DNA from 2 places in the Pseudomonas sp. Pso3 genome. Region 2 is predicted to be linked to the other one. Evidence: riboswitches for the same ligand, from Rfam matches in the RefSeq annotation. Region 2 holds a riboswitch; the other holds the start of a gene.
The links. A riboswitch is a leader RNA that binds a small molecule or an ion and turns the genes downstream of it on or off. The one in region 2 is predicted to bind cobalamin.
Positions count from the first base shown of each region.

Region 1: it holds a riboswitch for cobalamin, as region 2 does, so the genes downstream of both, cobO (cob(I)yrinic acid a,c-diamide adenosyltransferase) here and ACZ5R1_RS10840 (CbtB domain-containing protein) in region 2, are expected to answer to the same signal.

Region 1 covers NZ_AP043687.1:3,325,125-3,328,536, reverse strand. The annotation lists gene ACZ5R1_RS15775 (metallophosphoesterase family protein) at 1-49, opposite strand, end outside; gene ACZ5R1_RS15770 (YggL 50S ribosome-binding family protein) at 119-487, opposite strand; gene ACZ5R1_RS15765 (four-helix bundle copper-binding protein) at 653-982, opposite strand; cobalamin riboswitch at 1,080-1,275, shown strand; gene cobO (cob(I)yrinic acid a,c-diamide adenosyltransferase) at 1,377-2,003, shown strand; gene ACZ5R1_RS15755 (cobyrinate a,c-diamide synthase) at 1,997-3,295, shown strand; gene bluB (5,6-dimethylbenzimidazole synthase) at 3,292-3,412, shown strand, end outside.
Region 2 covers NZ_AP043687.1:2,320,129-2,323,540, reverse strand. The annotation lists gene cobW (cobalamin biosynthesis protein CobW) at 1-375, opposite strand, end outside; cobalamin riboswitch at 479-804, opposite strand; cobalamin riboswitch at 863-1,068, shown strand; gene ACZ5R1_RS10840 (CbtB domain-containing protein) at 1,155-1,340, shown strand; gene ACZ5R1_RS10835 (CbtA family protein) at 1,353-2,030, shown strand; gene ACZ5R1_RS10830 (cobalamin biosynthesis protein) at 2,030-2,404, shown strand; gene ACZ5R1_RS10825 (segregation and condensation protein A) at 2,395-3,123, opposite strand; gene ACZ5R1_RS10820 (L-threonylcarbamoyladenylate synthase) at 3,234-3,412, opposite strand, start outside.

The DNA.
Region 1 (3,412 bases), 1.0 Mb from region 2:
GTTGCTCGGTGCCGAAGTGGGTATCGGAGATTTGCAGGAGGGTCGTCATGAGGACCTGGTTTCCAACGGATTCCCCTTTACGACCGCAACGGACGCCAAGCTATCCGGCGAAGGCTAGTTAGACTTCGCCGTCGTGGTGCCAGGCGTCATGCAGATCGGAGGCGTTGGCTTCGCCGACTTCGGCGCGGGCCTTGAGCCAGTCCAGCAGCGCGGTGCGGTCTTCCTCGGTGGGCGAGGTGTAGCGCTTGTTGGCCATGATGGTGCCTTCGACCCAGGCGTTGTCGAAGCCGCCGATGTAGTCCAGCTTGCGCTCTTCGACGTAGTCGATGAAGTCGCCCAGGAAGGTGTCCAGATCGTCTTCGCTGAGTTCGTTCTTGAAGCTCACCTTGATTTCAAAGGCCAGTTCCTGGAATTCGCCCAGGTACTGCTTCTTGCGCAGGCGACGCTTCATGCGGCTCAAACGGGGATCTTGGTTGGTATCGGTCATGGCGAAGGCCTGGATATCGATGAAAGGGCGGGCATTATCCCTGGCGTCGCCGGGTAATGCCAATGCCGAACGCCCGAGCGGCGGCTTCCTGTGCGGGATTCGGCTGCGACCAGAGCGCGCAGCACGGCAGCCGGCGCTCAGCGGATACGGTTATCGGCAGCCGCCTCAGGCGGCCATGGCCGCGCAGGCGTCGGCGCAGGCTGCGCAGGCCCGGGCGCAGGCCTGGCAGTGTTCGGCCTTGTGCTTGCCGCATTCGGCGGCGCAGGCACGGCAGGTGGCCAGGCACAGGGCGCAGGCTTCGGCGATGCGGTCGCTGCCGCGCTGCATGAAGGTGGCGGCCAGGCGGCAGGCGTCGGCGCAATCGCGATCCAGGCGGACGCAGTCGCGCATCATGTCCAGATTGGCTTCGCCCAGGCAGGCGCTGGCGCAGGTTTCGCAGGCGGCGGCGCAATCGAGGCAGGCCTTGATGCAGGCGGCGAGGGTGGCATCGTTCATCCGGTAGCTCCTGGCGGTGGGTGTCTAGGGTGGACCCGTCCGCGCGACGCCGAGTTCGGGCGGCGCCATCGATTGACGCTCTCCCGGCTAGTCCGTACCCTGCGCCCTTGCACGTGGTGCCCCGCCTGGAGCGGGGTGAAACAGGGAAGCCGGTCGAGCCGGCGCTGCCCCCGCAACGGTAGTTGAGCAGTAGCTGCGCGATGCCCACTGGCCCTGGCCGGGAAGGGGCGCAGCGGATGCCCTCAGGGCATCGGCTCACCAGCCCGGAGACCGGCCACGCTTGCGTTCATCTCGGCGATGCGGAGGGCGTCGCGCGGCGTCGCCCCCTGCCTCGCGCGGGCGGCGTCTCTGCCCGTTTCTCCGCCGCGCCGCGCCCGCACCCGGAGAACCGCCCATGACCGACACCCCCGATTCGACCAGCCCCGAGCGCGACGAGCGCCACCGCGCGCGCATGGTGCGCAAGAAGGCGGTGATCGACGCCCGCATCGCCGAAGCCCAGGACGAACGCGGCCTGCTGCTGGTGCATACCGGCATCGGCAAGGGCAAGAGCAGCTCCGCCTTCGGCATGGCGGCACGCGCCCTCGGCCACGGCATGAAGGTGGGCGTGGTGCAGTTCATCAAGGGCCGCCGTGACACCGGCGAGCAACTCTTCTTCAAGCGCTTCCCGGACGAGGTGCGCTACCACGTCATGGGCGAGGGCTTCACCTGGGACACCCAGGACCGGGCCCGCGACCTGCAGTCGGCGGCCGCGGCCTGGGCGGTGGCGGTGGAGCTCTTGCGCGATCCGGCCATCGGCCTGGTGCTGCTGGACGAACTCAACATCGCCTTCAAGCATGGCTATCTGGAGGTCGACCAGGTGCTGGCCGACCTGGCCGGGCGTCCGGCTCATCAGCACGTGGTGGTGACCGGCCGCGGTGCGCCACAGGCATTCGTCGAGGCCGCCGACACCGTGACCGACATGAGTCTGGTCAAGCACGCCTTCCAGGCCGGCGTCCGCGCCCAGCAGGGCATCGAATGGTAGGCGAGACGCGGCATTGCCCGGCGCTGCTGATCGCCGCCCCGGCCTCGGGTCAGGGCAAGACCAGCGTCACCGCCGCCCTGGCCCGGTTGCATGCCCGCCAGGGGCGGCGGGTACGGGTGTTCAAGTGCGGCCCGGACTTTCTCGATCCGATGATCCTGGCCCGCGCCAGCGGCGCGCCGGTCTATCAGCTCGATCTGTGGATGATCGGCGAGGCCGAGAGCCGGCGCCTGCTGTGGGAAGCGGCGGGGGAGGCGGATCTCATCCTCATCGAAGGCGTCATGGGGCTGTTCGACGGCCAGCCCTCGGCCGCCGACCTGGCCGAGCGCTTTGGCGTACCGGTGCTGGGCGTGATCGACGCCGCCGGCCTGGCGCAGACCTTTGGCGCCCTGGCCTATGGCCTCGCCCATTACCGGCCGAGCCTGCCCTTCGCCGGGGTGCTGGCCAACCGCAGCGGCAGTCCGCGGCAGACCCAGCTGATCCGCGGCAGCCTGCCGGCGGGCATGACCTTCTTTGGCAGTCTGCCGCGCGATGCCGGTATCGAGTTGCCCAGTCGTCACCTGGGGCTGATCCAGGCCGATGAGGTCACCGACCTGGATCGCCGTCTGGACATGGCGGCCGATGCCCTGGGCGCCAGTTCCGACATCGAATTGCCGCCGCCGGTGGCCTTCGCCGCGCCGGAGCCGACCGCGGTCGAGCCACTGCTGGCCGGAGTGCGGATCGGTGTGGCCCGGGACGCGGCCCTGGCCTTCATCTACCAGGCCAACCTGGATCTCTTGCGCGCCCTGGGCGCCGAGCTGCAGTTCTTTTCCGTGCTGGCCGACACGACGCTGCCGGCGGTGGACAGCCTCTATCTGCCGGGCGGCTATCCCGAGCTGCACCTGCAGACGCTGTCCAACAACCTGGGCATGCGCGCGGCCATCCGCGCCCATCATGCGGCGGGCAAGCCGATCCTCGCCGAGTGCGGCGGCATGCTCTATCTGCTCGACGAACTGACCGACAAGGCCGGCGAATCCGCCAGCCTGCTCGGACTGCTGCCGGGCAGCGCGCGGATGCAGGCGCGACTCACCGCCTTGGCCCTGCAGTCGGTGGATTTCGCGCAGGGCACCCTGCGCGGCCACACCTATCACCACTCCGCCCTGGAGTCACCCGAGACGCCCTGGGCGCGCGGGCTGTGCCCCAACGGCAAGGCGGTGGCCGAGGCGGTCTACCGAGACGGTCGCCTCACCGCCAGCTATATTCACTTCTACATGCCGTCGGCACCCGCCGCGGCCGCCGCGATGCTCAAGCCGTGACCACGACCCCCTATACCCCCGCCGAACAAGCCGCCGTCTACCGAGCCATCGCCGAGCGCCGCGACATGCGCCATTTCTGCGGTGGCGAGGTGCCTCCCGAACAACTGGCCCGTCTGC
Region 2 (3,412 bases):
GCGGATCTCCGGCCACTGGAAGGCCTGCACCAGGGGCTTGGGCAGGGCCAGGCCACTGGTCTCGATGAGGATATGGTCGATGTCGCCGCGGCGGGCTACCAACTCCTTCATCACCGGGAAGAATTCTTCCTGCACGGTGCAGCACAGGCAACCGTTGGCCAGTTCAAAGACGCGGCCCTGGGCCTCTTCCTCGGTACAGCCGATGCTGCACTGGCGCAGGATTTCACCGTCGATGCCCAGCTCGCCGAATTCGTTGACGATCACCGCGATGCGGCGGCCTTCGGCGTGGTCGAGCATGTGCCGCAGCAGGGTGGTCTTGCCGGAACCGAGGAAGCCGGTGACGATGGTGACGGGGGTCTTGGCCAGGGTTTTCATGGGCTGCCCTTAGAGAGAAAGCGAAAGAAGACGGGCAGGCATGCCAGGCGCTCGCGCCGCGGCGAGGCCCCAATGGCAGCCCGGATCACCCCGCCCGGTTGCGTGTTCGAAACGTGGCGAGGCAGGTCTCCTGGCTCGCGGCGCCCGGCTCCGGCCTTCCCGCGTGAGCAGTGGCCTTAGAGCGTGTTCATAATTTCGCGAGCTAGAGTCAAACAAGGCGAAGATGCTTGAGGAAGCGGAGTTTACGAATGGTAAATGAGCATTCCGAAAGCAGCTTCAACGCAGTTTGGCCGACGCGCAGCAAATTATGAACAGGCTCTAGTGGAGAGGCTAAAAACGCCGCTTACAGTTGCGGGGGCAGCCGCGGTGTCGCACCGCGTTCCCTTTCAAGCTCTTGCCGACAAGAGCACCTCGCAACGCGACAGGCTACGAGCGCCCCGCCGGGGTGTCAATCGGCCAGACTTGACCGGCGGACGAGGCGCGTGGTCTGCTCGCCGCTGCTTCAGGTGTCGCGACTCCGCCATGGGTCGCGGTGAAACGGGAAGCCGGTCCGAGTCCGGCACTGCCCCCGCAACGGTAGACGAGCGCAGGATCACAGAGCCACCCGGCCGGCAAGTCTGGGGAAGGCGATCCTGGTAGTTGCAGCCTGCAACCCTCGTGAGTCCGGAGACCGGCCTGCTGCTTTCAAGCAACCCGCGGTGGGCGGTCGTGCTGGACGGCGGCCGCCTGCGGCTCGCTGCCTCGGCGCGTCCCTGCCGCTTCGACTCCGAGGCCCTGCCATGACCGCTACCCGCTCGACCACCGCCCTGCCCCAGACCAGTACCCGCACCCAGCGTCTGACCGCCACCCTGCTCGCCTGCCTGCTCGGCCTGGGCCTGGTGCTTCTGGCCGGTTTCTCCCATGTCGAGGCGCTGCACAACGGCGCTCACGATACCCGCCATAGCGAAGGCTTCCCCTGCCACTAAAAGGAGTTCGCCATGTTCCAGCGTATTGCCTTCAGTGCCGGCGTGGCCGGCCTCCTTGCGGCCCTGTTGCTGAGTGCCCTGCAAAGCCTGTGGCTGACCCCGCTCATCCTCCAGGCGGAAACCTACGAGGTCCAGACCGAGGCGCCCGCCATGGCCGGACAGCATCATCATGGTGAAGAAGCAGCCTGGACGCCGGCGGATGGCTGGCCGCGAACCCTGTCGACCTTTGGCGGCAACCTGGTGGTGGCGGTAGGCTTCGGCCTGATCCTGGCGGGCCTGTTCAATCTAAGAGGCCCGACCCGCCTGCACCAGGGCCTGCTGTGGGGCCTGGCCGGCTATGCCACCTTTTGCCTGGCGCCCAGCCTCGGCCTGCCGCCGGAGCTACCCGGCACGGCCGCGGCGGATCTCACCCTGCGTCAAGCCTGGTGGCTGGGCACTGCCGGTGCCACTGCCGCGGCGCTCGCGCTCCTGGCGTTCACTCGCCATCCCGGCTTCAAGATCGCCGCCCTCGGGCTGCTGCTCATTCCCCATCTGCTGGGTGCGCCCCAACCCGTCGCCCAGGCGAGCCTGGCACCGGAGGCCTTGCAACGGCACTTCCAGATCGCCGTGCTGGCCAGCAACCTGCCGTTCTGGCTGCTCCTGGGACTCGCCTGCAGCTGGCTGTTCCATCGCCAGGCGCCTCAGGCCTGATGGCGCTGGTCCTGGGCCTGGGTTGCCGCCGGGGCTGTTCGGTGGAGGAGCTGACCGCGCTGGCCCTGGCAGTGCTGCAGGAGGCCGGCTGCGACCCCAACGCCCTCACGGCGCTGGCGACGGTGGACCGCCGTGTGGAGGAAAACGCACTGCAACACCTGGCCCAGCGCTGGCAACTACCCTTGCAGGGCTTCTCCGCCGAACGTCTGGCGCAACAGGAGGGCATCGCCGCGCCGAGTGCGGTCGCCTTGCAACACACCGGCAGTCCCAGCGTGGCTGAAGCCGCGGCCCTGGCCGCGGCCGGTGAAGGCGCCCGGTTGCGGGTCGGCAAGCGCAAGAGCGCGGCCGCGACGGCAGCGCTGGCTTACGCCTGAGCGACCCCTTCCGCATCAGTGTCTCTGACCCGGGCGCGGACATGGATGGGGCTGAAGGGCTCGTTCTGCACCAGCTCCACCAGGGATTCCTTGACCAGCTCGAGGATGGCCATGAAGGTCACCACCACCCCGAGCCGGCCTTCATCCAGGGTGAACAGCGCCACGAAGGGTACGAAGGCGCCATCCTTGAGGCGCTCCAGCACCTGACTCATGCGCTCGCGGGTGGACAGCACCTCGCGGGTCACCTGGTGACTCTCGAACAGGTCGGCGCGGCGCAGGACCTCGCCCATGGCCAGCAGCAACTCGCCCAGCTCCACCTCGGGTAGGAGCTTGCGCGCCCGCGCCTCGGGCGCCGGCAAGCTGGGCACCACGAAGTTGCGTCCCTCCCGCGGCAGGTCGTCGAGGTCCTCGGCGGCCTTCTTGAAGCGCTCGTATTCCTGCAGCCGGCGGATCAGTTCGGCGCGCGGATCTTCCTCTTCGGCCTCCAGGCCTTCGGCGCGCGGCAGCAGCATGCGCGACTTGATCTCCGCCAGCATGGCGGCCATCAGCAGGTATTCGGCGGCCAGCTCCAGTTGCACCGCCTTCATCAGCTCGACGTAGCTCATGTACTGCCGGGTGATCTCGGCGACAGGAATGTCGAGGATGTCGATGTTCTGCTTGCGGATCAGATAGAGCAGCAGGTCGAGAGGCCCCTCGAAGGCTTCGAGAAAGACCTCCAGCGCATCCGGCGGAATGTAGAGGTCCTGGGGCAGTTCGGTGAAGGCCTCGCCATAGACCAGCGCCAGGCGCAGCTGCTCGGGTTCGAGCAGCTGGGGGTCCAGGGCTTCGCTCATGCTTCGATCATGAAGGGCGTGGGATCACCGGCACCGACGCGGATCACTTCCGGCTCGTCGTCGGCCAGGCTGATCACGGTGGAGGGCTGCAGGCCACCCGGACCGCCCTCGATCACCAGGTCGACGAAATGCTCGAGACGCTCGCGGATCTCCCAGGCATCGCCCAGGGCCTCGT